2 regions of the Agrococcus jejuensis genome follow, and region 1 is predicted to be linked to the other one. Evidence: predicted binding sites of a transcription regulator. Region 1 holds the regulator's gene; the other holds the start of a gene.
The links. Region 1 encodes HrcA, which represses chaperone genes, less so after heat shock. Its sites were predicted from a motif close to TTNGCACTCGNNNNNNNCGAGTGCNAA; they were not measured.
Positions count from the first base shown of each region.

Region 2: a site for HrcA is predicted at 11,198-11,224, ahead of groL (chaperonin GroEL). Genes of this name have one in related genera too.

Region 1 is NZ_LT629695.1:244,555-260,707, reverse strand. It holds gene BLQ67_RS01230 (ComEC/Rec2 family competence protein) at 1-1,526, shown strand, start outside; gene BLQ67_RS01225 (hypothetical protein) at 1,530-2,537, opposite strand; gene holA (DNA polymerase III subunit delta) at 2,664-3,629, shown strand; gene rpsT (30S ribosomal protein S20) at 3,699-3,959, opposite strand; gene BLQ67_RS01210 (hypothetical protein) at 4,147-4,779, opposite strand; gene BLQ67_RS01205 (hypothetical protein) at 4,876-5,406, shown strand; gene lepA (translation elongation factor 4) at 5,501-7,342, shown strand; gene BLQ67_RS16270 (hypothetical protein) at 7,373-8,653, opposite strand; gene BLQ67_RS16560 (DUF1990 family protein) at 8,789-9,424, shown strand; gene hemW (radical SAM family heme chaperone HemW) at 9,424-10,659, shown strand; gene BLQ67_RS01180 (DUF4870 domain-containing protein) at 10,705-11,361, opposite strand; gene hrcA (heat-inducible transcriptional repressor HrcA) at 11,515-12,540, shown strand; gene BLQ67_RS01170 (DnaJ C-terminal domain-containing protein) at 12,537-13,622, shown strand; gene BLQ67_RS01165 (16S rRNA (uracil(1498)-N(3))-methyltransferase) at 13,622-14,332, shown strand; gene BLQ67_RS01160 (HIT domain-containing protein) at 14,353-14,700, shown strand; gene BLQ67_RS01155 (PhoH family protein) at 14,735-15,712, shown strand; gene ybeY (rRNA maturation RNase YbeY) at 15,709-16,153, shown strand, end outside.
Region 2 is NZ_LT629695.1:828,522-841,366, reverse strand. It holds gene cysS (cysteine--tRNA ligase) at 1-819, shown strand, start outside; gene rlmB (23S rRNA (guanosine(2251)-2'-O)-methyltransferase RlmB) at 816-1,799, shown strand; gene BLQ67_RS03965 (DUF4032 domain-containing protein) at 1,803-3,116, opposite strand; gene BLQ67_RS03960 (DsbA family protein) at 3,169-3,933, shown strand; gene BLQ67_RS03955 (ABC transporter ATP-binding protein) at 4,003-5,118, opposite strand; gene BLQ67_RS03950 (DsbA family protein) at 5,279-6,199, shown strand; gene BLQ67_RS03945 (DsbA family protein) at 6,199-7,179, shown strand; tRNA gene BLQ67_RS03940 (tRNA-Thr) at 7,420-7,492, opposite strand; gene BLQ67_RS03935 (DMT family transporter) at 7,576-8,505, shown strand; gene msrB (peptide-methionine (R)-S-oxide reductase MsrB) at 8,519-8,917, opposite strand; gene BLQ67_RS03925 (DUF3263 domain-containing protein) at 8,994-9,236, shown strand; gene BLQ67_RS03920 (LytR C-terminal domain-containing protein) at 9,233-9,748, shown strand; gene BLQ67_RS03915 (cold-shock protein) at 9,841-10,053, shown strand; gene BLQ67_RS03910 (DUF3048 domain-containing protein) at 10,084-11,127, shown strand; gene groL (chaperonin GroEL) at 11,263-12,845, shown strand, end outside.

The sequences.
Region 1 (16,153 bases):
CGGCGGTGTCGGGCGCGAACTGCGCCATCGTCGTGGCGCTCGCGCTGGGATGCGCGATGGCGGCGGGGCTGCGGCGCTGGCTGCGCGTCGCGGTCGCGGGCGCGGCGCTCGCGGGCTTCGTCGTGCTCGTCGGCCCCGAGCCGAGCGTCGTGCGTGCGTCGATCATGGCCGGACTCGCGCTCGTGGCGCTGCACCGCGGCGTGCGCCGCGTCGGCATCGCGCTGCTCGCCCTCGCGGTGCTCGTGGCGCTCGCCGTCGATCCGACCCTCGCCCGCTCGGCGGGCTTCGCGCTCTCCGTCCTCGCGACGGCGGGGCTGCTCGTGCACGCGCAGCCGCTCGCCGAGGCGCTCGCCCGGTGGATGCCCATGCCCGTCGCTGCAGCGATCGGCGTGCCGCTCGCCGCGCAGCTGTGGTGCCTGCCGGTGCTCGTCGTGCTCGATCCGCGCATCGCGCTCGTCGCCGTGCCCGCCAACGTGCTCGCGGCACCCGCCGCGCCCGTCGCGACGGTGCTGGGCCTCGTCGTGTGCGCCGTCGCCGTCGTGGCACCTGCGCTCGCCGCCGCGGTCGCATGGATCGCGTGGCTGCCGTCGGCGTGGATCGCGGGGCTCGCGCACGCGTCGACGCTGCTGCCCGCCGGTCCGCCCTGGCCCGCCGGATGGGCGGGCGTCGTGCTGGCCGTCGCGGTCGTCGCCGCCGTGGGTGCGGGCATCGCCGCTCGACGCATCGCTCGCGGCGCGACCGCCGCCGTGTGCGTCGTCGTGCTCGCGACCGGCACGGTGCAGGTGCCGACGCTCGTGGCCCGCGCGACGCTGCCCGACTGGTCGATCGCGCAGTGCGACGTCGGCCAGGGGGCCGCGTCGGTGCTGCGCCTCGGCGGCGCGACGGTGCTGGTCGACACGGGCCGCGAGCCCGAGCCGCTCGCCGCCTGCATGGACCTGCTCGGCATCGGCCGCCTCGACGTCGTCGTGCTGACGCACTTCGACGCCGACCACGTCGGTGGCGTCGATGCCGTCGCGGGCCGCGCCGACCTCGTCGTGCACGGCCCGCCCGACGACGACGCGCCCGCGCTGCTCGACGACCTCGCCGCGCGCGGTGCACGCCTGCACCTGGGCACCGCGGGGGAGTCGGTGCGCGTCGGCGACGGCGCCCTCGACCTGCTGTGGCCCGAGGACGCGGATGCCGAGCCGGGCAACGACGCCTCGATCGTCGTCGCTGCGGCCGTCGGCGGTCAGCGCGTGCTCGTGCTGGGCGACCTCGGGGCCGAGGCGCAACGCGCGCTGCTCGCCGACGGCGTGCCCGCAGCCGACGTCGTCGTGGTGGCGCACCACGGCTCGCCCGACCAGCACCTGCCGCTCTACGACGCCGTCGGTGCGGAGGTCGCGCTCGTGCCCGTCGGCCCGAACGACTACGGCCATCCGGCACCCGACCTCATGGCCGAGCTCGAGCGCCGCGGCATGCTCGTGCTCCGCACCGACGAGCACGGCACGATCGCCTTGGACGGCGCGGTCGCGTGGACGCAGCGGTGACCGCTACGGCATCGACAGCTCGTGCGCTGGCCAAAGCCCGGTGTTGGCGAAAGGCGCTCGGAGGTACGTCTCCGCGTCCGGAACCTGGAACCCCGAACCATCCGCGTTCATCAGCGTCGAACGCACCCCGCTGACATCCGCGATCGCACTAGTCTCCACTCCCCAGACTCTCGCTAGCGCAGGAGCGAACTCAGTGGGATTGAACTCACCTTCGAAGGGCATCGACGCAGGGGCGATGACAACACGTTGTCCTTCCACTTCCAGCACGGGGACGGAAACGTTAATCCATGACTTGCGGGTGATGTAGCAGAGTCGTGCGTAGACCTCACGGAACTGAGTGGGATGGAGCTCGATTGACCTAGCAGCCTCCAAATGTGGTGCTTGCACGCCCTCTGATCGGCCCCAATCCTGCAAGCATGCGACTACACCGATGGGGCCGAACCTGAGGGCGATCACCGGGACGGCAACATCGTCCAAGTAGTCGAACCTCAGATCAAGATCGTCGGCTACTAGGCAACGAAAGAAGTGAATGCTGGCGGGCCCGGGCTCTAGCGGTCGCCATGTCGTCGTGCCCGCCGCTGCTTGAAGGAGCAAGTGATGGAGACTGTTCGACTCCAGTGCGGCCTGGGGCACCAATCGAGGGCCATCGTGATCTGTTACGTCCAAGGGGAGGAAACTCTCGCGCACGAGAATTCCGTAATAGATCTTGCCCAACCACAGGAACAGGTCCGTGCGGTCGAGGGCTGCGAATCCGTCAAAGCCGGTTTCCGCCGCCTGCTTGACACGCTCTTCGATTGGGCTGAAGACCTGCCCGTTGCACCGCCTGCAGCAAGGGACGACGAACTGGCGGTAGGCGCGAGTCCGATCGTTCAGTTGGGTGATCTTTGCGTCCCAGAGACCGAGGCTGTGGAGCAGCCATTTCGGGAAGACGTGTTCGACGGTGCGCTCGGGAGAGCCAGGGGGGATACCTGCACCGCAAATGAAGCAGCAATCCGGTCCGAACTTTTGCACTCCGGGTGGATGCTTGGCTACTCCGTGCATGGCGTGCCTCCGGGCAGGTAAGGGCATCGCCGAGGCTACTGCGAGTTCGACGCAGCGGTGACCGCCGCCGTCACCCGTCGGCCCTACGCTGGTGGCATGCCGAGGCAGATGACGTGGGACGCCGCAGCGCCAGCACCCGTCGTGCTCGTCGCCGGCAAGGAGGAGTACCTCGCGCAGCGCGCGATCCAGCGCATCCGCTCGATCCTCGCGCACGAGGATCCGTCGCTCGAGATCAGCGACATCGAGGCCGACCAGTACGCGCCGGGCACGCTCATCCAGCTCGCGAGCCCCTCCCTGTTCGGCGAGCCGCGGCTCATCCGCGTCTCGCGCGTGCAGGCCACGAGCGACGCCTTCCTCGAGGAGGCGCTGGCGTACATCGCCGAGCCCGTGCCCGACACGACCCTCGTGCTGCGCCACGACGGCTCGAGCGTGCGTGGCAAGAAGCTGCTGGATGCGGTGAGGAAGATGCACGTCGAGGTGCCGTGCCTGCCGATCACGAAGGACGACGCGCGCATCGCCTTCGCACGCGCCGAGATCCAGGCCGAGGGTCGCACCGTGACGCAGGGCGCCCTGCGCGCGCTGGCGGGCGCGTTCGCGAAGGACCTCGCCGAGCTCGCCGCCGCGTGCAAGCAGCTCGTGCAGGACACGCAGGGCGAGATCAGCGACGAGACCGTGCGCGAGTACTACGCGGGGCACGTCGAGACGACGGCGTTCGACGTCGCCGACGCCGTCGTCGCGGGCGACGCCGCCGCGGCGCTCGTGCGCCTGCGCCACGCGATCGCGTCGGGCGCCGACCCCGTGCCGGTGGTCGCCGCGTTCGCGATGCGCTTCCGGCAGCTCGCGAAGGTGTCGACGAACCACGGCCCCGAGGGGCAGGCGGCGAAGGCGCTCGGCATGGCGCCGTGGCAGGTGCGCAACGCGCGCCGCGATCTGCAGCGCTACTCCGACGACCGGCTCGGCCGCGCCATCGCGCTCATCGCCGAGACCGACCACGCCGTCAAGGGCGCGCAGCGCAGCCCCATGCACGCGCTCGAGCGCATGGTGCGCATCCTCGCGTCCTAGCCGCTCGGCACCGAGAACGACGAAGGGCCCGTCCTCGCGGACGGGCCCTCGCGTTCGGTGCGTGCTCGATCAGAGCGCGGCGACCTGCTTCGCGAGCGACGACTTGCGGTTCGCGGCCTGGTTCTCGTGGATGACGCCCTTCGAGACGGCCTTGTCGAGCTTGCGCGTCGCCTGCTTGAGGGCGGTCTCGGCAGCGGCCTTGTCGCCGGCCGTGATCGCAGCCTTCGTGGCGCGCACGTGCGTGCGGAGCTCGCTCTTGACGGCGCGGTTGCGCTGCGTCGCCTTCTCGTTGGTGAGGATGCGCTTGATCTGCGACTTGATGTTCGCCATGGTGATTCCTTCGGTCGTGATTGCCTGTGGGGCTGGCGGCCTCGCGAGTGTGGGACTCGGCTCGGCTCGTGGCCCCGGACACGCGATCGCGAAGAGGGCGCGACGCATGGAAGCCAACAGAGGACTTTACCAGGGTCGCGGATGGTGCGCCAACGCAGGCGGGGGCGCGTCGTTCACCACGACACCCTCATCGCAGCACCTGCGCCAGGAGCAGCACGACCCCGGCGACGACGGCCTCGATCGCGAGCAGCACGAGGATGACGATCATCATGGCGGGGCCGAGCCGCTCGAGCCTGCTCGTGCCGCCGGGCACGCGGCGCTCGAGCTCGGGCGCGTACATCGGCTCGGGCAGCAGGAACGGGCGCATGCCCCACGGTGCGAAGAACGCGGGCGGGTCGAAGCGCAGCGTCGACCACGTCGCCGCCACGAGGGTGCGGCCCTCGTGGCCCACGAGCATGACGCGCATCGACTCGAGGGGTCCGCCGTAGCGACGCGGCTGCATGAACGACGAGGCGACGACGACGTCGCGCACGTCGTGCCTCGCGACGACGACCGGTGCGCCGAGCATCCGGCGCGCGACGATGCGGTGCGGCTCGAGCCGCAGCTCGACGACGAGCCCGCGCGCGATCGGCACCATCAGCGCGGTCAGGAGCGTGCCGAGCGCCATGAGCGTGAGCCCGAGCAGGCCGTCGGGCAGCGGCAGGAACGGGATGGGGCCGACGATGAGCAGCACCGAGAGCACGAGTGCGAACCAGATCATGCCGATCTGCCATCCGGGCACGACGCGGGCGGTCGCGACCGGGGGTGGGGCGGGGTGCACGACTCGACGCTACGAGAGCGCGAGCGATCCGACCTGGACGTCGGCCGCACTCCGCGCGCATCCCGCGCGCATGGGCACCGCCGATACCGTCGAGGCATGCGCATCGCCTCCGTCGCCCCCGTGCTCGCCGCCGTCGCCGCCCTCGCGCTCGCCGGCTGCGCATCCGCCGCCGACGACGACGCGCCCGCGTCGAGCGCGCCGCCCACGAGCGCCGCGCCGAGCGAGACGCCCACGCCGTCGCCGTCGACCGACGAGGAGCAGCTCGACCCGTACCTCACCGAGATCCAGTCGGTCGATCCCGTCGCGTACTTCGCGTTCTACGCGACCCTGCCCGAGGGGCAGCCCGCGACGCACGACTACACCCTGGAGGCGCCGGCGGGCAGCCACGTCGTGCGCTTCTCGTGCGCGAGCGTCGACGGCTCGGGCGTCGAGTGGACGCTCACGGATGCGGCGTCGGGCGCCGAGGTCGCGACCGGCACGTCGACGTGCGCGCAGGAGGCGGAGCCGGGCACGAGCGCCCCGGCCGCCACGGAGTCGTCGCCCGTCGAGATCCCCGGCCCTGTCGCGATCTCGGTCGCGTCGACCGGCACCGTGTCGGGCGCCGTGGGCCTCGTCCCCGCGGGCTGACCGCGCACGCGGCAGCGCGTCCGACCTCACGAGCGAGGGCGCGGGGCGTGAGAGGATGGAGGGTCCGCTTCGTCCCGTGATCCCCAGGAGCACCGTGCCCCGCTCGTCCACCGCCCTCGAGCCCGCCTCGACCGCGCCCGAGCGCATCCGCAACTTCTGCATCATCGCGCACATCGACCACGGCAAGTCGACGCTCGCCGACCGCATGCTGCAGCTGACGGGCGTCGTCGACGCGCGTGCCATGCGGGCGCAGTACCTCGACCGCATGGACATCGAGCGCGAGCGCGGCATCACGATCAAGTCGCAGGCCGTGCGCATGCCGTGGGACGTCGACGGCGAGACCTTCGCGCTCAACATGATCGACACCCCCGGTCACGTGGACTTCACGTACGAGGTGTCGCGTTCGCTCGCCGCGTGCGAGGGCGCGATCCTGCTCGTCGACGCCGCGCAGGGCATCGAGGCCCAGACGCTCGCGAACCTGTACCTCGCGATGTCGAACGACCTCGAGATCATCCCCGTGCTCAACAAGATCGACCTGCCCGCGGCCGACCCCGAGAAGTACGCGGCCGAGATCGCTGGCCTCATCGGCGGCGACCCCGCCGACGTGCTGCGCGTCTCCGGCAAGACGGGCGAGGGCGTCGAGGCCCTGCTCGACCGCGTCGTCGGCACGATCCCCGCGCCGAAGGGCGAGGTGGATGCACCCGCCCGCGCGATGATCTTCGACTCCGTCTACGACTCGTACCGCGGCGTCGTCACGTACGTCCGCATGGTCGACGGCACGCTGAGCCCGCGCGAGAAGATCCAGATGATGTCGACGGGCTCGACGCACGAGCTGCTCGAGATCGGCGTCTCGAGCCCCGAGCCCATCGCGTCGAAGGGCCTGTCGGTCGGCGAGGTCGGCTACCTCATCACGGGCGTGAAGGACGTGCGCCAGTCGAAGGTCGGCGACACGGTCACGACGTCGCGCAAGCCGGCGACCGAGGCGCTGCAGGGCTACGCCGACCCCAAGCCCATGGTGTTCTCGGGCCTGTACCCGATCGACGGCTCCGACTACCCCGACCTGCGCGAGGCGCTCGACAAGCTGAAGCTCTCGGATGCGGCGCTCGTGTACGAGCCCGAGACGTCGGTCGCGCTCGGATTCGGCTTCCGCGTCGGCTTCCTCGGCCTCCTGCACCTCGAGATCATCTCCGAGCGTCTGCAGCGCGAGTTCGGCCTCGACCTCATCGCGACGGCGCCGAGCGTCGTCTACGAGGTGCGCACGGAGGCGAAGCAGTCGGTGATCGTCACGAACCCGTCGGAGTTCCCCGAGGGCAAGATCGACGGCGTCGTCGAGCCCGTCGTGAACGCGACGGTGCTCGCGCCCAAGGACTACGTCGGCACGATCATGGACCTGTGCCAGACGCGTCGCGGCACGCTGCAGGGCATGGAGTACCTGTCGGAGGACCGCGTCGAGCTGCGCTACCGCCTGCCGCTGGGCGAGATCGTCTTCGACTTCTTCGACCAGCTGAAGTCGCGCACGCAGGGCTACGCATCTCTCGACTACGAGGTCGACGGCACGCAGGAGGCCGACCTCGTGAAGGTCGACATCCTGCTGCAGGGCGAGCAGGTCGACGCGTTCAGCGCGATCGTGCACCGCGAGAAGGCGTACGCGTACGGCACGCTCATGGCGGGCAAGCTGCGCGAGCTCATCCCGCGGCAGCAGTTCGAGGTGCCGATCCAGGCGGCGATCGGCGCGCGCATCATCGCGCGCGAGACGATCCGAGCCATCCGCAAGGACGTGCTCGCGAAGTGCTACGGCGGCGACATCACCCGCAAGCGCAAGCTCCTCGAGAAGCAGAAGGAGGGCAAGAAGCGCATGAAGATGGTCGGTCGCGTCGAGGTCCCCCAGGAGGCGTTCATCGCCGCGCTCTCGACGGGCGAGCGCAAGGAGTCGTAGCCCTCGACGCGCGCCCCGGGCGCGCGAGCGTCAGGCGCTCAGGCGCTCGCGCTGCACGTCGAGCAGCGTCTGCGTCGCTGCGGCGTCGAGGTCGGCGGGCACCTGCACGAGCACGAAGGCGCCGTCGATCACGGCCCAGTGCTGCACGACCGCGGTGCCTTCCGGGTACCCGTCGGCGCGCGGCCTCTCGGTGATCGCGAGCGACGTCCAGCCGTCGACGGTGGGCACGGCCGCGACGGACTGGTCCCACGCGACGCCCGACTCGAGCGTCGTGCCGACGCACGCGAGCCCGGCGTCGAACGCCACCGCCGCGGCGTCGGCGGCTGCGGCGTCGTCGAGCACGGCGACGACGACGGTGCCGCCGTACGCGGGGCGGTCACCGAGCCGCACGGTCGACGTGTCGTCGAGGAGCGCGACGAGCAGCTCGGCGCTCACGGCGCTGCTCGTCGTCGAGTCGGCCCGGCAGGTGCCGTCGCGCGCGCCGGACACGCGCTCGACGATCGCGTTCGGCGCGACGATCCAGGGTCCGCCGTCGGCAGCGCACAGCGAGGCGGGGTCGGCGGCGAGGTGCGGCTCGCCCTCGGCCCACGGGAGGCTCGCGGCGCAGTCCGCCGGCCACGGGTCCGCGGCAGGCGGGTCCTCGAGCAGCGCGCGCTGCACACGCAGCACCGTGGCGAGGGATGCGGGCTGCAGGTCGTCGTCGGTCGCGACGATCGCGAGCGTCGCGTCGCCTGCGAGCCAGTGGACGCGCTGGATCGTGCCGTCGTCGGCGGTCACCGTCACGCCGCGCCAGCCGTCCTGGTCGGCTGCCGCGATGAGGCCCGCGGCACCCGTCGAGCCCGCGCACGCAGCGCTCATGCCGTCGAGCGCCGCCTCGACGTGCGCGGCGTGGTCGGGCACGTCGAGCACCGCAGCCTGCACGGTCGCGCCGCCGAGCAGCGGCAGCCCTGCGTCGTCGAGCGACTCGGCGCTCAGGGCGTGCAGCAGGCGCTCGACGTCGAGCAGCGAGACCGAGAACGACCCGCCGAGCGCAGCGCACGCGGGGGCGTCGCTGCCCTCGGCGGCGAAGAGCGGCAGCGATCCCGGCATCGAGGTGCGCGCCCACGCCTCGCCGTCGTCGTCGCAGAGCGCGCGTGGCGTCACGAGCGCGGCGGGGTCGCCGGGCGCCGCCTCGGGGCTCGTCGCGCACGCCTCGGCGGACGCCGACGGCGTGCTCGAGGCCGTGGGCGACGGCTGCGGAGTCGTCGTGGCGCATGCCGTGAGCGAGACGAGGAGGGCGGCGGCGGCGAGCGCGCGGATGCGGAGGGGCACCGTCGCATCCTGTCGGACGCGTCGCCGCCGAGCCTGACGAGCAGCCCCACGGATGCCGAGAGCGCCGCCGCCGCGCTATCCTCGCTGAGGCCATCCGAACCCGGGTGCGCCGCGAGTCGACGTGGGAGCAGCGGAGTGCAGGATCTTGCCGGGAGGCCGGCGAACTACGGCATCATCGGGGCGACCGCGCACTTCGACTTCGACCGGTTCCCGCCGAAGGGCTACGAGCTCGTCTCGAAGCGCTCGCGCATCGGCCACGGTCGCGCCCGCTACGACGCGGCCGTCGCAGGCCTGCGCACGTGGCGCGTGCAGCGTCTCAGCGGCATCGAGGTCGACGTGCAGCCGACCGTCGACCAGTCGACGTACCGGCCCGTCGGGTTCGAGGGCAAGGATCCGGCACGGGCGGCGTCGACCGAGGCGCAGCAGGTGTTCGCGGCCGACGGCGAGCCGTTCCTGCAGCCCGGCGACTCCGCGATGCAGCGCATCCGCGTGGGTCTGCTGCAGATCCACGCGCCCATCCGCGTCATCGCGGTCGAGGACGAGGCGACGACGCACGCCGTGATCTTCGGCTCGCTCGAGGGCCACCCGGAGGCGGGCGAGGAGCGGATGCTCGTCGAGCTCGCCGACGACGACTCCGTCTTCTTCCACCTGCGCGTGCTCTCGCGCCCGCAGGCGTGGTGGGCGAGGCTGGGCGGTCCCGTGACGCAGCGCATCCAGCGGCAGTACCACGCGCGCTACCTCGACGCGCTGCGCCGCATCCGCGTCGACTGATGGGGCAGCTGCCCGACGGCGACGCAGCGCCGGTCGACGGCGCGCTGCCCGCATCCGCCGCCCCGGGTGCCGCGGAGCGCGGCTTCGGCGCGTACCTGCACGTGCCGTTCTGCCGCGTGCGCTGCGGCTACTGCGACTTCAACACGTACACGTCGACCGAGCTGCGCGGCGCGAAGCAAGCGGACTACGCCGACCAGGCGATCGCCGAGGTGCGCCTCGCCGGCCGCGTGCTCGACGACCTCGCCGCGCACGACGCCGCCGTGCGGCGCCCCCTCTCGACGGTGTTCGTCGGCGGTGGCACGCCCACGCTGCTGCCGCCTGGCGACCTCGGTCGCATGCTCGCGGCCGTGCGCGACGAGTGGGGCCTCGCCGAGGGCACCGAGGTGACGACGGAGGCGAATCCCGACTCCGTCGACGCCGATGACCTGCGCGTGCTCGCCGACGCCGGCTTCACGCGCGTGAGCTTCGGCATGCAGTCGGCCGTGCCGCACGTGCTCGCGACCCTCGACCGCACGCACGACCCCGCCCGCGTGCCCCTCGTGGTGCAGTGGGCGAAGGATGCGGGGCTCGACGTGAGCGTCGACCTCATCTACGGCACGCCGGGCGAGTCGCTCGACGACTGGCAGCGCTCGCTCGACGCCGCGCTGTCGTACGACGTCGACCACCTGTCGGCCTACGCGCTCATCGTCGAGGACGGCACGGCCCTCGCCCGTCGCATCCGCCGCGGCGAGATCGCACCCGTCGACGACGACCTGCACGCCGCGATGTACGAGGCTGCGGATGCGTCGCTCGGCGCCGCGGGCTACGACTGGTACGAGGTGTCGAACTGGGCGCGCGGCGGCGCCGTGTCGCGGCACAACCTGTCGTACTGGCTCGGCCACGACTGGTGGGGCATCGGGCCCGGCGCGCACAGCCACGTCGGCGGCGTGCGCTGGTGGAACGTCAAGCATCCGGCGGCCTACGCCCAGCGCCTCGCGGCGGGGGAGTCGCCTGCGCTCGCGCGCGAGGTGCTCGACGACGACACGCGCCGCGTCGAGCGGGTGCTGCTCGAGACGCGCATCCGCGCCGGGCTGCCGATCGAGGCGCTCGACGCCGACGGCCGCGCGGCCGTCGCCGGGCTCATCGCCGAGGGGCTCGTCGACGGCGCCTCGGCGCTGCGTGGTCGCGTCGTGCCGACGGATCGCGGCCGGCTACTCGCCGACACGGTCGTGCGCCGCCTCACCGCCTCGACATGACGAAGGGCACCCCGCAGGGTGCCCTTCGCCTCGCGCCGGCAGCGTCTACTTGATGATGCGCCAGTTGAACGGGTAGCGGTACGAGCCGCCGCCGTTGACGCGCACGGCGCCGATGATCGCGAAGATGATGCCGATGACCGACGGCACCCAGGCGAGGCCGAGCAGGATGAGGCCGACGCCGATGACGCTCGTGATCGTGCCGATGACGAGCAGACCCACGAGCCCGATCGTCATGAGGATCTGGAAGTTCAGCGCCTCCTTCGACTCCTGCCGCACGAACGCGCTGCGGTCCTTGTAGACGAGGAAGACGATGAGCGGGCCGAGCCACATGAGGATGCCGCCGAGGTGGCCGAGCATCGCCCACTGCTTCTCATCCTGCGGCGACATGGGCGCGCCGGCCGGGGCGCCGTACTGCGGCTGGCCGGGGGCGCCGTACTGCGGAGCGCCGTAGGGCTGCTGCGGCGGCACCTGCTGGCCGGGCGCACCGTACGGGGGAGCGGCGGGCGGCTGCTGCGGCGGCACCTGCTGGCCGGGTGCGCCGTAGGCGGGCGGCGCCGGCGGCACGGAGCCGGGAGCCGGTGCGGGGCTGGAGAAGGGCTGCGCGGGCTGGCCCGGCGCCGGGGCTGCGCCCGGGGTGGGGGCGCCGAACTGCGGAGCCTGCGGCTCGTCCGGCGTGGCCGCGGGGCCGTTGGGGTCGGTCATGGTCGAACCTCTCGATCACGGGGGCCGGGACTGGCTGCGTCCATCATGCTCGCAGGAGGCTGAGAACGCACCCATGGTCGAGACGGATCGAGCCCCGTCGAGCGCGGTACGATTGGCAGTCACGAACGACGAGTGCCAGGCGAGGGGGGAACGATGGTCACGGATCGCGGCCTCGAGGTCCTGCGGGCGATCGTGCAGGACTACGTCGCCTCCAGCGAGCCCGTCGGGTCGAAGTCGATCGTCGAGCGCCACTCCTTCGGGGTGAGCGCCGCGACGATCCGCGGCGACATGGCGCAGCTCGAGGAGGCCGAGCTCATCGTCGCGCCCCACACGTCGTCGGGTCGCATCCCGACCGACAAGGGCTACCGCGTCTTCGTCGACCGGCTGCAGGGCATGCAGCCGCTGTCGCCCGCCCAGCGGCAGGCGATCGCACGCTTCCTCGACGAGGCGGCCGACCTCGACGACGTCATGGCGCGCTCGGTGCGCCTGCTGTCGCAGCTCACGAACCAGGTCGCGCTCGCGCAGTACCCCTCGGTCGCGAAGGCGCGCGTGCGCCGCGTCGAGGTCGTGCAGGTCGCCGAGGCGCGCCTGCTGCTCGTCGTCATCCTCGACTCGGGGCGCGTCGAGCAGCGCATGGTCGACGCCGGCCAGCAGATCGCCGCCGAGGCGGCGCAGGCCATCGGCCGCGCGCTCGACGTCGCCGTCGCCGGCAAGCCCACGACCGACGCCGAGGAGGCGCTCGGCACCGTCGTCGACGCGGCATCGCCTGCCGTCGCGACCGCGACCGCGCGGCTCGTCGTCGTGCTCGGCGACGTGCTGGCGCCCACGGCGGGCGACCGCCTCGTCATCGCCGGCGCCTCGCACCTCGTGCGCGGCGGCGCCGACCTGTCGGGCTCGGTCACGATGGTGCTCGAGGCCATCGAGGAGCAGGTGACCCTGCTGCGCCTGTTCGGCGAGATGGATGCCGAGGCGACGGCCGTCGCGACCCGCATCGGGCGCGAGATGGCCGACGGGCTCGAGCAGACGTCGATCGTGACGGGCGCCTACGGCGCCGGCGGGCACGAGGCTGGCCGCGTCGGCGTGCTCGGCCCCACCCGCATGGACTACGCATCGAACATGGCAGCCGTCCGCGCCGTCGCGCGGTACCTGACGCGGCTGCTCGACGACGAGGAGCGATGAGCGATCACTACGAGGTCCTGGGCGTGCCCCGCGAGGCCAGCCAGGACGAGATCAAGCGTGCCTACCGCAAGCTCGCGAGGCAGCTGCATCCCGACGTGAACCCGTCGGACGAGGCGTCCGAGCGCTTCAAGTCGGTGACGCACGCCTACGACGTGCTGTCCGACCCGCAGTCGCGCGCCGACTACGACCGCGGCCCGCAGCAGGCGGGGTTCGGCCTCGGCGACATCTTCGAGCAGTTCTTCGGCGGCGCGGGCAGGCAGCAGGGGCCGCGGCCCAGGCGACGCCCGGGCCAGGACTCGCTGCTGCGCATCGAGCTCGACCTGCACGACGTCGTCTTCGGCGTGCACCGCGACCTGCGCGTGCAGACGGCCGTGCTGTGCGAGACGTGCGACGGCCGCTGCACGGCGCCGGGCACGCGCGAGGAGACCTGCGACATCTGCAAGGGCTCCGGCCACGTGCAGCGCCAGGTGCGCTCGCTGCTCGGCAACATGGTGACGAGCCAGCCGTGCGGCTCGTGCCAGGGCCACGGCACCGTCATCCCCATCCCGTGCCCCACGTGCGCCGGTCACGGTCGCGTGCGCGCCGAGCGCACGATCCCGGTCGACGTGCCCGCGGGCGTCGACACGGGCCTGCGCATCCAGCTGCCCGGCCAGGGCGAGGTCGGCGAGGCGGGCGGCGAGCCCGGCACGCTCTTCCTCGAGGTGCACGTCAAGCACCACGACGTCTTCAGCCGCGACGGCGACGACCTGCTCGGCACCCTCGAGGTGTCGATGATCGACGCGGCGCTCGGCGCCGAGGCGACGATCGAGTCGATCGACGGCCCCGTGACGGTGTCGATCGAGGCGGGCGCGCAGAGCGCCGACGTGCTCACGGTCGTCGGCCGCGGCGTCGGCAGGCTGCGCGGCTCGGGTCGCGGCGACCTCAAGCTCGGCGTGCAGGTGGCGACGCCGACGAAGCTCGACCGCAAGGCGCAGGACCTGCTCGAGCAGCTGCGCGACCGCACGAAGCCGCCGGCTCCGCGCATGGCGCAGTTCCAGCAGGGCCTCTTCTCGAAGCTCCGTGATCGGTTCCTGCGCTTCTGATGGCGCATTGCTACTACGTCGACGACCTCGACGTCGAGGCGGGGGACCGCGTGGTCCTCGGACCCGAGGATGCGCGCCATGCCGCGACGGTGAGCCGCGCACGGGTGGGCGAGCGCGTGCTCGTGGCCGACGGCCGCGGCACGCTGTGCCACGCGGAGTTCGCCGAGGTGCGTCCGGAGGTCGTGCTCGTCGTGCGCTCGGTGCGTCACGAGCCGGCGCCGACGCCGCGCATCGGCCTCGCGCAGGCGCTCGCGAAGGGCGACCGCGCCGAGCTCGCGATCCAGGCTGCGACCGAGCTCGGCGTCGACGCGATCGTGCCGTGGCAGGCGTCGCGGTCGATCGTCGCCTGGAGGGGCGACAAGAGCGCGAAGGCGCTCGCGCGCTGGCGCACCATCGTGCGCGAGGCGGGCAAGCAGTCGCTGCGCGCCCACGTGCCCGAGGTGCTCGAGGTCGTCGACACGACGGCCCTCGCGGCGCTCGCGTCGACGTGGCGCCTCGTGGTGCTCGACCCGACAGGCGACGCGACGCTGTCGACGCTCGAGCCCGACGGCCGCGACATGCTGCTCGTCGTCGGGCCAGAGGGCGGCATCGCACCCGACGAGCTCGAGCGGCTCGGCGGCGAGCGCGTGCGCATGGGACCGCACGTCGTGCGCACCTCGACCGCAGGGCCGGCGGCGATCGCGGCCCTCGCGGCCCGGTGGCGCTGGTGACCCGCGAGTACGCTGGAGCCATGGCAGAGCCCACCATCTTCGAGCGCATCGTCGCGCGTGAGATCCCCGCCGAGATCGTGCTCGAGGACGACGAGATCATCGCGTTCGCCGACATCGCGCCCAAGGCCGAGCTGCACGTGCTCGTCGTGCCGAAGACCGCGCGGTATCGCGACGTCGTCGAGCTCGCCGCCGGCGACCCCGACCTGCTCGCGGCCATGGTGCGCGCCGCGAAGGCCATCGCGCTCGAGCGCGCCGACGGCGACTTCCGCCTCGTGTTCAACACGGGCGAGCTCGCCGGCCAGACCGTCTTCCACGTCCACGCCCACGTGCTCGCGGGCGCCGACCTCACCGAGGAGTCCCTTGCCTGACGCACATGCCGAGATCCAGATCGACGGCATCCAGATGGTGCGGCTGCTCGGGCCGCAGGACCGGCTGCTGACGCGGCTCGAGCGCGAGTACCCCGACGTCACCGTCGCCGTGCGCGGCAACCAGGTGACGCTCGACGGCGACGCCGAGCAGGTCGAGCAGTCGGAGCGGCTCGTGCGCGAGCTCGTCGACCTCGTCGCGAACGGCGCCGACCTCGGCCAGTCCGAGGTCGGCGAGGGGGCGCGCCTCATCCGCGAGGACTCGCCGAAGACCCTCGCCGACGTCGCGGGCGACGCGATCCTCACGACCGGGCGCAAGAGCATCCGCGCCAAGACCGAGGGCCAGCGCGCCTACGTCGATGCCATCGGCGAGCACACGATCGTGTTCGGCATCGGCCCCGCAGGTACGGGCAAGACGTACCTCGCGATGGCGAAGGCCGTGCAGGCGCTGCAGCGCCGCGAGGTGCAGCGCATCATCCTCACGCGCCCCGCCGTCGAGGCCGGCGAGCGCCTCGGCTTCCTGCCGGGCACGCTCACCGACAAGATCGACCCGTACCTGCGACCGCTGTACGACGCGCTCAACGAGATGATGGATCCCGAGCTCGTGCCGAAGCTGCTCGCGACGGGCGTCGTCGAGGTCGCGCCGCTCGCCTACATGCGCGGCCGCACGCTCAACGACGCGTTCGTCGTGCTCGACGAGGCGCAGAACACGACGCCCGAGCAGATGAAGATGTTCCTCACGCGCCTCGGCTTCGGCTCGCGCATGGTCGTGACGGGCGACATCACGCAGATCGACCTGCCGGAGGGCACGAGCGGCCTGCAGGTCGCGAGCCGCGTGCTCGGCGGCATCGACGACATCCACTTCTCGCAGCTCACGAGCGCCGACGTCGTGCGGCACACGCTCGTGGGCCGCATCGTCGACGCCTACACGGCGCACGAGGCGCGCGTGATGGCACAGGAGGGCGGCACGCGCGAGCAGCGCCGCGAGCATCTGCAGCGGAAGGGCCGACGATGAGCGTCGACGTGCTGAACGAGTCGGGCGTCGCCGTCGACGAGGCGAGGCTCGCACGCCTCGTCGCGTTCGACCTCGAGGCGCTGTTCGTGCACTCGGAGGCCGAGGTGAGCGTCGTGCTCGTCGAGGTCGCCGCGATGGAGCAGCTGCACGTGCAGTGGATGGACGAGCCCGGTCCCACCGACGTGCTGTCGTTCCCCATGGACGAGCTGCGACCCGGCACGTCCGAGAAGCCGACGCCCGCGGGCCTGCTCGGCGACATCGTGCTGTGCCCGGCCGTCGCCGAGACGCAGGCCGCCGAGGCCGGGCACTCGCTCATGGCCGAGCTCGAGCTGCTCACGACCCACGGCATGCTGCACCTGCTGGGCTTCGACCACGCCGAGCCCGCAGAGCGCGACGAGATGTTCGCGCTGCAGGACGAGCTGCTGCTGCGCTTCCGAGCCG
Region 2 (12,845 bases), 580 kb from region 1:
TCGCCGTGGGGCGACGGCCGGCCCGGCTGGCACATCGAGTGCTCGGCGATGGCGCGCCGCTACCTCGGCGACGCGTTCGACGTGCACGGCGGCGGCCTCGACCTGCGCTTCCCGCACCACGAGAACGAGCTCGCCCAGTCGACCGCCGCGGGCCTCGACTTCGCGAGCGTGTGGAGCCACAACGGCACCGTGAACGTCGACGGCGAGAAGATGTCGAAGTCGCTCGGCAACTCGATCTTCGCCCACGACCTGCTCGCATCCGCCAGGCCCATCGTCGTGCGCTACTTCCTCGCCACGCCGCACTACCGCTCGGCCATCGACATCCGCACCGTCGAGGGCGTGCTCGCCGACGGCTCGCTCGCCGAGGCCGAGGCCGCGTTCACGCGCATCGAGGGCTTCCTCGAGCGCGCGGGGCGCCTCGGCGACGTCGCGGTCGGCGCGGTGCCGGATGCGTTCGCCGCCGCCATGGACGACGACCTCTCGACCCCGCAGGCCGTCGCCGCGCTGCACGACGCCGTGCGCGCAGGCAACGCCGCGATCGACGCGGGCGAGACGGATGCGGCGCTCGCCGCCGCGTCGTCGGTGCGCGGCATGCTGGGCGTGCTGGGCCTCGACCCCGCAGACCCGGCATGGGGCCCGACGGGCGGGGGAGCGGCGGATGCCGCGCTCGGCCGCCTCGTCGAGACGCTCATCGCCGACCGTCGCGCCGCGCGCGACGCACGAGACTTCGCAGCCGCCGACCGCATCCGCGACGCCCTCGCAGCATCGGGCATCGCCGTGGCGGACGGCAAGGACGACACCATCTGGAGCATCGCATGAGCAGCAGCAACAACAAGCCGCAGCGGCCCCGAGGCAAGAAGGGCGCCACGAAGGGCACCGGCGGCAAGGGCCGTCGCTCGCTCGAGGGCAAGGGCCCGACGCCGAAGGCCGAGGACCGCGCCTGGCACCCGGCGGGCAAGCGCAAGATCGCGCAGGAGCGCCTCGCCGCCGCGAAGGCGCGCGGCGGCGGCTCGCCGCAGCCGCCGCGGCACCGCAAGCCGTCGAGCGCGAAGGACGACTCCGAGCTCGTCACGGGCCGCAACGCCGTGCTCGAGGCGCTGCGCACCCGCATCCCCGCGACGGCGCTCTACGTCGCCGCGCGCATCGAGGTCGACGAGCGCGTGCAGGAGATCCTGAAGATCGCGACGTCGCGCCAGATCCCGATCCTCGAGGTCATGCGCCCCGAGCTCGATCGCATGTCGGGCCCCGACACCGTGCACCAGGGCATCGCGATCAAGGTGCCCGCGTACGAGTATGCGCACCCCGGCGACCTGCTCGACCGTGCCGCGAAGGCGAAGGAGCCGGCGCTCATCGTCGCGCTCGACGGCATCACGGACCCGCGCAACCTGGGCGCGATCATCCGCTCGGCCGCCGCGTTCGGCGCCCACGGCGTCGTCGTGCCGCAGCGTCGCTCGGTCGGCGTGACGGCGTCGGCATGGCGCACGTCGGCGGGTGCCGCGGCGCGCACGCCCGTCGCCATGGCCGCGAACCTCACGCGCACGCTCGAGGAGCTGAAGTCCGAGGGCGTCTTCGTCATCGGCCTCGACGGCGGCGGCGACGTCGACCTGCACGAGCTCGAGCTGGCCGACGGCCCGCTCGCGATCGTCGTCGGCAGCGAGGGCAAGGGCCTGTCGCGCCTCGTCGCCGAGACGTGCGACGCGATCGTGTCGATCCCGATCTCGGCAGCGACCGAGTCGCTCAACGCCGGCATCGCCGCCTCCGTGACGCTCTACGAGGTCGCGAAGCGCCGCAAGGGCTGAGCCTCAGACGAGGTCGCGCCAGTCGACCTCGAGGTCCTCGTCGCCGATCGGCTGCCCGTTGGGGCCGATGATCGGGATGGGCACGGTCTGCGTCGACACCTCGAGCACCGCCGCCTCGTCGCGCCGGTGCTCGAGCACGTCGACGATGTACGACTGCACGGCCTCGGCGAGCGGCACGCCGCGCGACTCGCGCTCGGCGATGTACCAGCGGTGCTCGAGCACCTGGTGGAACACCTCCGCGGGCTCGAGGCGTCCGCGCAGGTGCCGCGGCACCGCCTGCACGATGGGCTCGAAGCGCGACACGAGCCAGTCGTGCGCGAGCTGCTCGTCGTCGGCGTCGTCGCCGCGTCGCCGCTGCGCCGCCGCGTACTGATCGAGGTCGTTGAGCATGCGCCGCGCCTGGTTCTCCTCGGCGTCGAGGCCCGTGAGCCCCAGCAGGCGCCGGTGGTGGTGGCCGGCGTCGACGACCTTCGGCTGGATGCGCACGCTCGTGCCGTCGGCATCCGTGCGGATCTGCAGCTCGTCGATGTCGAAGCCGAGCGCGTTGAGGCGCTCGACGCGCTCGTTGATGCGCCACCGCTCGGCCTGGTCGAACTGCTCGACCTCGGTGAGCTGCGCCCAGAGCTCGCGGTACTGCGCCACGATCGAGCCCGCGACGTCGACGGGGTCCTGGCCCTCGTCCAGCCTGCCGCCCGCCTGCAGGTCGAGCAGCTCGCCCGCGATGTTCACGCGCGCGATCTCGAGGTCGTTCTCGCGCTGGCCGCGCGAGAGGCCGCCGGGGTAGAGCTTGCCGGTCTCGGCGTCGACGAGGTATGCCGCGAACGCGCCGGCGTCGCGCCGGAAGAGCGTGTTCGACAGCGAGACGTCGCCCCAGAAGAAGCCCACGAGGTGCAGGCGCACGAGCAGCAGCGCCAGCGCGTCGACGAGGCGCTGCGCCGTCGCGACCTTGAGCGAGCCCGAGTACAGCGCGCGGTACGGCATCGAGAACTTCAGGTGCCGCGTCGCGAGGATCGTCTCGAGCGGCTCGCCGTGCTCGTCGACGCGACCGGCGACGACCGCGAGCGGCTCGACGCACGGCACCTGCAGCCGCCCGAGCCTGCGCAGCATGTCGTACTCGCCGCGCGCCATCTCGTCGCTCGTCTCCTTGAGCGCGACGACGCGCCCCGAGAGGTGGGCGAAGCGCACGAGGTGCCTGGAGATGCCCTTCGGCAGCGTCACGACGACGTCGTCGGGCCATTGGTCGAGGGGGAGGTGCCAGGGCATCTCGAGCAGGGTCGCGTCCATGAGCGCGGACGTGATGCGGAGGTTGCCGCTCATGCCCCCGAGCCTACTGAGGACGCGTGGATGCGCGTGGCCTATCGTGCCGAGCATGCGCAGACTCGCCGCCGTCGTCACCGCATCCCTCGCCGCGCTCGTGCTCGCGGGCTGCGTCGTGCTGCCGCCCGCCGTCGCGCCCGTGCCCTCGGCCTCCGACCCCGCACCGGTGCTCGCGGCGGGCTTCCCCGCGAACATGGCGAGCCATGGCGTGCTGCAGACCGACGAGGGCGTCGCGTCGACGTCGCAGGCGGGCCCGACGCCGACGCCGGTCGCCGCGACCGACGTCGGCGACCGCGTGCACGTCGTCGCCTACGTCGACCTGCTGTGCCCGTACTGCGGCCTCTTCTTCGCGGCGAACGGCCGATACCTCGAGGATGCGGTCGCGGCCGGCGACGTCGCGCTCGAGATCCATCCCGTGTCGTTCCTCGACGGCCAGTCGCAGGGCACGCAGTACTCGACGCGCGCCGCGAACCTCGTCGCCGCCGTCGCGTCCCTGCACCCCGAGGCGACGCCCGCCGTCATCCGCGCGCTCTTCGCCGACCAGCCGGGGGAGCAGACGACGGGGCACTCCGACGACGAGCTGCTCGCGATCGCCGCCGAGGCCGGCGCGCAGTCGGAGGCGCTGACGGTCGCCGTCACGACCATCGCCTTCGCGCCGTTCGTCGAGGCGTCGACCGATGCGGCGACCGACACGTCGCTGCCCGGGCAGACGGTGCCGCTCACGGGCACGCCCACGGTCATCGTCGATGGGCAGATCGTGCAGGACGCCACCGACGAGGCGACCTTCGAGGCCGCCGTCGAGGCCGCGCGCGACTGACTGGCCCCGACACGACGAAGCGGGGCGGGACCATCCGGTCCCGCCCCGCTCGTGCGTGGATGCTGCGCGCTAGAGGCGCTCGCCCGACTCCGCGTCGAACAGGTGCAGGTGCGACGCGTCGGGCACCGCGAACACCTGGTCGCCGATGTGCGGGTGGTTGCGGCCGTCGACGCGGGCGACGAGGCTCACGCCCTCCGTCGCCTCCGCCTCGGTGTCGACCGCCTCGGAGACGTCGACGATCTTCGACGACTGCGCCGTGCCGTACAGGTAGCCGTCGGCGCCGAGCTCCTCGACGAGGTCGACCTTGAGCGGCAGGCCGGGGCCCGACGTCGAGATCGTGAGGTCCTCGGGGCGGATGCCGACCGTGATCTGCTTCGCCTTCGCGAGCGTCTCGCGGGGGATCGGCACGACGTGGTCGCCGAACAGCACGCCCTGGTCGTTCGTCGGCAGCTGCAGCAGGTTCATCGCCGGGCTGCCGATGAAGCCGGCCACGAACACGTTCGCGGGGCTCGCGTACAGGTCGCGCGGCGAGCCGACCTGCTGCAGGATGCCGTCCTTGAGCACCGCGATGCGGTCGCCCATCGTGAGGGCCTCGGTCTGGTCGTGCGTGACGTAGACCGTCGTGACGCCCAGGCGACGCTGCAGCGACGCGATCTGCGTGCGCGTCTGCACGCGCAGCTTCGCGTCGAGGTTCGACAGCGGCTCGTCCATGAGGAACACCTGGGGCTGGCGCACGATGGCGCGACCCATGGCGACGCGCTGACGCTGACCACCCGAGAGGGCCTTCGGCTTGCGCGACAGGTACGGCTCGAGGTCGAGCAGCTTCGCAGCCTCGAGCACGCGCTCGGCGCGCTCGTCCTTGCCGACGCCCGCGATCTTGAGCGCGAAGCCCATGTTCTCCGCCACGGTCATGTGGGGGTAGAGGGCGTAGTTCTGGAACACCATCGCGATGTCCCGGTCCTTGGGAGGCATGTCGGTGACGTCGCGGTCGCCGATGAGGATGCGACCGTCGTTCACCTCCTCGAGCCCTGCGAGCATGCGCAGGGTCGTGGACTTGCCGCAGCCGGAGGGGCCGACGAGGACGAGGAACTCGCCGTCTGCCACCTCCAGGTCGATCGCATCGACTGCGGGACGGGTGCCACCCGGGTAGAGACGGGTTGCCTTGTCGAACGTGACAGACGCCATCGTCATCCTCCTTCACCGGCAGGTACGTGCCGGACGATCCTTCGTGAATGGAAGCGGGACCTCGTAGTCCCGTGTGCTGACACTCTGGCACAGGCGCGGCGGAAGTTCATAGCGTTCGCCCGTATCCTGGTGTGCGGCCCCACGACACCGACGAGGACCGATGACGAACGATCGACGACTCACGAAGAACGAGCGACGCACGCAGGCACGCGAGGCTGCCAAGGCGCAGCAGCAGAAGCGCCAGCGCGACGAGCGCCTGAAGAGGGGGCTCACGATCGGCGGCATCCTCGTGGGTGCGGTCGCGATCGTGGCGATCGTCACGCTCGTGATCGTCAACGCCATCCGCCCGCCGGGGCCCGGCCCCGAGAACATGGCGTCCGACGGCATCGTCGTCGGCCAGGGCTACGTCGCCGAGACGACGCCGGCGCTCGCCGCCGACGAGGCGCCCGTGGCGACCGACGAGCGCGACGACGTCGTGCAGATCGTCATCTACCAGGACTACCTCTGCCCGTACTGCGGCCTCTTCGAGACCACGAACGGCGAGACGATCGACCAGCTGATCTCGGATGGGGTCGCGACGGTCGAGTACCACCCCGTGTCGTTCCTCGACCGGCTGTCGCTCGGCGAGGAGTACTCGACGCGCGCCGCGAACGCCGCCGCGTGCGTCGCCGAGGCGTCGCCCGACAGCTTCTACGCGTGGAACACGCTCATGTACGAGAACCAGCCGGGCGAGAACACCGAGGGCCTCACCGACGACGAGCTCATCGGCCTCGCCGAGCAGGCGGGCGTCGACACGAACGCCGCCTTCACGGAGTGCGTCGAGTCGGTGCAGTTCGAGTCGTGGGTCGAGCGGGCCACGCAGGATGCGCAGCTCGAGCCCGGCCCGTCGGGTGAGGACGGCGTGCAGATCACCGGCACCCCGACGGTGCTCGTGAACGGTGAGCAGTACCGCGGCCAGCCCGGCGACGGCGCCTCGTTCACCGCGTTCGTGCAGGCGGCGCTCGGCCAGGTCAGCGGCGGCTCCTCGACCGAGGAGACCCCGGCGCCCAGCGAGGCCACGCCCGCTCCGAGCGAGGGCTGATGCGCCTGCGCACCCGACGGGCCGGCGCCGGCCTGGTCGGGTGCGCGGCGCTGCTGCTCGTCGCCGGCTGCGCGCAGGGCGTCGAGCCCATCGGGCCCGAGTCGCTCGGCGAGCTGTCGGCGGCGTACGTCGACGCCGGCGGCACGTGCACCGATCTCGTGGAGCAGTACCGCGCATCCGCCGACGACCCCGCGGTCGCGACGTGCGGCACCGACACGGTGCTGACCCTCGCGGCCGACGACGCGCAGGCGTCGCGGCTGCGCACCGGCGCCCTGCTGCACGACGTGCCCGTGCTGTGGTCGGGGCGGTGGATGGTGCAGGACGCCGACGTCGAGTCGCTGCAGGAGACGATCGGCGGCCAGATCGCCCGCCTCGAGGCGGCCGACGGCCCGGCGAACCTCGCCGACGCGCTCGTCGTCGACGCCGACGGCGTCGTGGCGCAGGATGCCGTGCCCGCCGATGGCGAGCCCGACGCGCTGCCGAGCGACGGCACGGTCGTGACGGTCGTCGTCGACCCGACGTGCGAGTACTGCGCGCGCTTCCTCGAGGCGAACGGCGACCAGCTCGACGCGTGGGCGGCCGACGGCACCGCGACGATCGCATACGTGCCCGTGGCGATCGGCGACACCGTCGAGTCGGGCTACGCGTCGTCGATCGGCGTCGCCGCGCTCGCGTGCGTCGCCGACGAGGATGCCGGTGCGGCGCTGCCGTTCCTGCAGGCGATGCTCGAGCGCAACGTCGACCTCGACGCGGCCGGCGTCGTCGAGCTCGCCGACGAGGCGGTCGACGGCGCGGGCGACTGCGTGACGCAGGGCACGTTCGCGTGGTGGACGCGGCAGGCGACCGAGCGCGCGCTCGAGGGTGCGCTGCCCGGCGGACAGCCCCTCGGCGGCGTGCCGAGCGTCTACGTGGGCGACCGCCTGTACTCGGGCGACGTCGCCGACGCGGCGGCCTTCGCGGCGTTCGTCGCCGAGGGCTGACGCTCGGCGCCCGTCGCTGGCGCGGCGCGGCGAGGCTTCCCGCCAGCTGGTCGAGGAGCGCGCGAGCGCAGCGAGCACGCGTCACGAGACCACGTGAGCGCCGCTCCTGCTCGGTCACGCGCATGGTCGCGTCGAGCGGGCACGTCGCGTGGTCTCGTGACGGCTCCTCGCTGCGCTCGGGGCCTCCTCGACCAGCGGGTGGGGGAGCGAGGTGATTCCAAGACCGCGTCAGCGATGTCGAGCCTCCTGCCGGACTCGAACCGGCCACCTTCGCATTACAAGTGCGGTGCTCTACCTGATGAGCTAAGGAGGCGCTCGCAGCATCCTCGCACGCTCGCGGCCCCGCCGAGCGCGCGGGGTGCCGGTGCGGGCACGTGCCGCGCGTAGGCTGGGTCGGTGCGTCTCGTGTGGATCCTCGCCGCCTTCGTGGGCGGCCTCGCCATGGCGGCGCAGAGCCGCGTCAACGGCGAGCTCGCCGTGCGGATCGGCGACGGCACCACCGCTGCGCTCATCTCGTTCGGCCTCGGTCTGACGCTCGTCGGCCTGCTGTCACTCGTGCTGCCCGCCGGCCGCGCGGGCGCGCGCCGCATGGTCGTCGCGCTGCGCGAGGGGCGGCTGCGCTGGTGGTACGCGCTCACGGGCCTCTTCGGCGCCGTCGTCGTCGCGTCGCAGGGCCTCGCGGTGCCGACGCTCGGCGTCGCGCTGTTCACGGTCGGCATCGTCGCCGGTCAGACGCTCTCGGGCCTCGCGGTCGATCGCATGGGCATCGGCGTGCTCGCGGCGAAGCGCATCACGCCGCAGCGCGTGCTCGGCGCGCTCGTGACGATCGCCGCCGTCGGCGTCGGCGCCGCGGCCGGCGGCTTCCAGTCGTCGTCGATGCTGCTCGTGCTGCTGCCGCTCGTCGCGGGCATGCTCATCGCGCTGCAGCAGGCGTTCGCGGGCCAGGTGCACCACCACACGCAGTCGGCGCTCACGCAGACGACGTCGAACTTCCTCGTCGGCACGCTCGCCCTCGCGGTCGTCGTGGCCGTGCGGCTCGCATCCGGCGTCGAGCTGCAGCCGCTGCCTGCCGAGTGGTGGCTCTACCTCGGCGGTCCGCTCGGCTGCGTCTTCATCGCGATCGCAGCCGTGGCGGTGCATCGCATCGGCGTGCTCGCGCTCGGGCTCGCGTCGATCGCGGGCCAGGTCGTCATGGCGCTCGCGCTCGACCTCGTCGCTCCGACGTCGGGGCATCCCGTGTCGGTGCTGTCGTACGTCGGCGCCGGCCTCGCGATCGCGGGCGTCGCGGTGTCGACCGTGCGCCGTCGGCCGCCCGCAGCGGCCTGACGGCGCGGAGGCGTCAGGCCTTCGGCGTGAAGTCGAGCGCGATCGAGTTCATGCAGAACCGGTCGCCCGTCGGCGTCTGCGGGGCGTCGTCGAAGACGTGGCCCAGGTGGCTGCCGCAGCGCGAGCAGCGCACCTCGGTGCGCGTCATGCCGAGCGACGTGTCCTCGATGAGCGTCACGGCGCCGGGGTCGGCCTGGTAGAAGCTCGGCCAGCCGCAGCCGGAGTCGAACTTCACCTCGTCGCTGAAGAGCTCCTGGCCGCACGCGCCGCACGAGTACACGCCGTGGCGGTTCTCGTCGAGCAGCGCACCGGTCCAGGGGCGCTCGGTGCCTGCCTCGCGCAGCACCTGGTACGCCTCCGGCGAGAGGCGCTCGCGCCACTGGTCGTCGGACGGGGCCTGGAAGTCGCTCATGCCTCGATGCTACGCGCCGTGCAGCCCGCATGACGCGGCACGGCCTACGCCGTCGGCGAAGGTATGATCGGTGGTCATGTCCGAGCCGGAGGACGCCGACGATCTCACGGCGCTGCAACGGTCGATCCTCGACTTCGAGGGTTCGGCACGCACGCACGCGGGAGCGAAGGCGAGCGCGATCCGCGCACGGTTCGGATGGTCCACGACCCGCTACTACCAGCTGCTCAACGCGCTCATCGACACGGAGGCCGCCCTGCGATACGACGCCATGCTCGTGCGCAGGCTCCAGCGCATCCGCGATCGTGGGGAGGCCTCGTGACCGACCGCTTCGACGGCGCTCCGCGCATGGGCCGCGTGGGCGTGCACCGCTCCACCGAGCGCAGCTGGTGGCGGTGGTGGATGACGGCCATCGTCGCGGCCGCCGCATGCGTCCTGCTCGTGGTGGGCGGCCTCGGCGCCCTGCAGCTGCTGCAGGTCGGCAGCGTCGACACGAGCGTGCCGACGGGTCCCGAGCCGATCACCGACCCCGCGGCGCTGCCCGAAGGCACGACGATCACGGTGCTCGACGCCTCCGGCGCCGGCGCGGCCGACGCCGTCGCCGCGACGCTGCAGGGCGGCGGCTGGCCCGTCGCAGCCGTCGCCGACGCGAGCGAGCAGCGCGATGCGACGACCGTCTACTACCAGGGCGCCGACCTCGAGGCGGCCGCCCTCGGCATCGCGCAGGCGATCGGCGTCGAGGCGACCGAGGTCACCGACCAGCCGCTGTCGGGCTCGACCATCACGGTCATCGTCGGCACGGGCGTCGAGCCCGAGCCGTCCTCGACGCCCTAGCGCGGCTGAGCCGTCCTCAGCCACCCCCATCTGTCCCCCAGGGGCGCCTTGTAGTCTCCCCGGACGACTCGGCGAGGTGGAGGAGACGGCGGATGCCTAGCGGCACGGTGAAGTGGTTCGATCGCGAGAAGGGCTTCGGGTTCATCGTCGTCGACGAGTCCGCCGCCGAGGTCTTCGTGCACTACCGCGACATCCGCATGGACGGGTTCCGCGTGCTCGCCGAGGGCCAGCGAGTCGACTTCGACCTCGACGGCGGCGAGCGGCCGCAGGCGCGTGAGGTCGTGCCCGGCGAGCCACGCCGCTGAGCGCGCACGGCGGCCTCTAGTCTGTCGCGCATGCGAGCATCTCGAGCCACCCGCACCGTCGCGATCCTCATGGTCGCTGCCGGTCTCCTGACGGCCTGCGGCGGCGATCCGGAGCCGTCGGCATCGCCGAGCCCCAGCGACAGCGAGACGCCGACCCCCACCCCCACGCCGACGCCGGAGCCCGAGCCCATCACGGCGCCGCTCACGGGCGTCGAGGTCGCCGCCGAGATCCAGCTGCCCGCGATCCTCGCGAAGATCGACGACCACCCCGACGCGCGCGCGCAGTTCGGCCTCGAGGCCACCGACATCGTCTACGAGGAGCTCGTCGAGGGCGGCCTCACCCGCTACGTCGCCGTGTGGCACTCGAACGTGCCGCAGCAGATCGGCCCCGTGCGCTCGATCCGCCCGATGGATCCGGGCATCGCCGGCCCGTTCGGCGGCATGATCGCGTTCTCGGGCGGCCAGCCCCACTTCGTCGCAGCGATGCAGGCGGTGAGCACGTCGACGAGCGTCATCCACGGCGGCGGCACCTACGACGCGTACTACTCGCGCGGCGGCCCCCACGCGGCACCGCACAACGTGATCCTGCAGGCCGCGCAGCTGCAGGCCGACAACGCGCAGCTCGCCCCGCCGCAGCCGCAGTTCGCCTACTCCGACGACGAGACCACGCCGACGTCGCAGACGACGGGCGGCCCCGCGTCGCAGCTCGCCCTCGCGTTCTCGCAGGGGCAGTCGCGCCAGTGGGGCTGCGACGCCGGCACGGGCCGCTGGGCCCGCGGCCAGCAGGGCGTCGCCGACCTCGACGCGAACGGCAACCAGCTCACCGCCGCCAACGTCGTCGTCCTGCGCGTGCAGGTCATCCCCAACGGCAACATCCCGCAGACCATGCTCGAGGGCTACTCGGGCGAGGGGTTCGTCGCGAGCGGCTGCTCGTGGGTGCCCGTGACGTGGTCGAAGCCCGACATCGCGACCCCCATCCAGATCGTGGATGCTGCGGGCCAGCCGGTCGTGCTGACGCCGGGCAACACGTGGGTCGAGCTCGTGCCGAACGAGGGCTCCGCGAGCGTCTCGTAGGCCCTCGGCGAACGCCGGCGCTGCGCGTCGCGCTCGCTTGCACTCGCGTGCCCTGAGTGCCAGACTCTCCCTGGCACTCAGGACCGCCGAGTGCCAACAGACGTGTCGACGTGTTCCAGGAGGGACGAGACAGCAATGGCAAAGATGATCGCATTCGACGAGGAGGCCCGACGCGGCCTCGAGCGTGGTCTCAACACGCTCGCCGACGCCGTGCGCGTCACCCTCGGTCCCCGTGGCCGCAACGTCGTGCTCGAGAAGAAGTGGGGCGCCCCCACCATCACGAACGACGGTGTGTCGATCGCGAAGGAGATCGAGCTCGACGACCCGTTCGAGAAGATCGGCGCGGAGCTCGTCAAGGAGGTCGCGAAGAAGACCGACGACGTCGCCGGCGACGGCACGACGACCGCGACGGTGCTCGCCCAGGCGCTCGTGCGCGAGGGTCTCCGCAACGTGGCGGCAGGCGCCGACCCCATCAGCCTCAAGCGCGGCATCGAGAAGGCAACCGCAGCGGTCTCCGAGCAGCTCGTGAACCACGCCAAGGAGATCGAGACGACCGACGAGATCGCCGCCACGGCATCCATCTCGGCCGCGGACCCCGAGATCGGCCGTCTGATCGCCGAGGCGATCGACAAGGTCGGCAAGGAGGGCGTCGTCACCGTCGAGGAGTCGAACACCTACGGCACCGAGCTCGAGCTCACCGAGGGCATGCGCTTCGACAAGGGCTTCCTGTCGCAGTACTTCGTGACGGACCCCGACCGCCAGGAGACGGTGTTCGAGGACGCGTACGTCCTCATCGCCAACCAGAAGATCTCGGCGATCAAGGACCTGCTCCCGATCGTCGACCAGGTGATCCAGGCGGGCAAGCAGCTCGTCATCATCGCCGAGGACGTCGACGGCGAGGCGCTCGCGACGCTCGTCGTGAACAAGATCCGCGGCATCTTCAAGTCGGTCGCCGTCAAGGCTCCCGGCTTCGGCGACCGCCGCAAGGCGCAGCTGGCCGACATCGCCATCCTCACGGGCGGCGAGGTCATCTCCGAGGAGCTCGGCCTCAAGCTCGAGGGCGTGCAGCTCGCGCAGCTCGGCCGTGCCCGCAAGGTCGTCATCACGAAGGACGAGACCACGATCGTCGAGGGTGCCGGCGACGCCGAGGCCATCGCCGGCCGCGTGCGCCAGATCCGCTCGGAGATCGAGGCGACCGACTCGGACTACGACCGCGAGAAGCTGCAGGAGCGCCTGGCGAAGCTCGCCGGTGGCGTCGCCGTCATCAAGGCCGGCGCCGCGACCGAGGTCGAGCTCAAGGAGCGCAAGCACCGCATCGAGGACGCCGTGCGCAACGCCAAGGCTGCCGTCGAGGAGGGCATCGTCGCCGGTGGTGGCGTCGCGCTCATCCAGGCCGGCAAGGCCGCGTTCGAGACGCTCGAGCTGCAGGGCGACGAGGCGACGGGTGCGAACATCGTGCGCGTCGCGATCGACGCTCCGCTGAAGCAGATCGCCCTCAACGCCGGCCTCGAGCCGGGCGTCGTGGCCGAGAAGGTGCGCTCGCTCGAGCCCGGTTGGGGCCTCAACGCCGCGACCGGCGAGTACGTCGACATGCTCGCGGCCGGCATCGCCGACCCCGTGAAGGTCACGCGCTCGGCGCTGCAGAACGCCTCGTCGATCGCCGGCCTGTTCCTCACGACCGAGGCGGTCGTGGCGGACAAGCCCGAGAAGAACCCGAT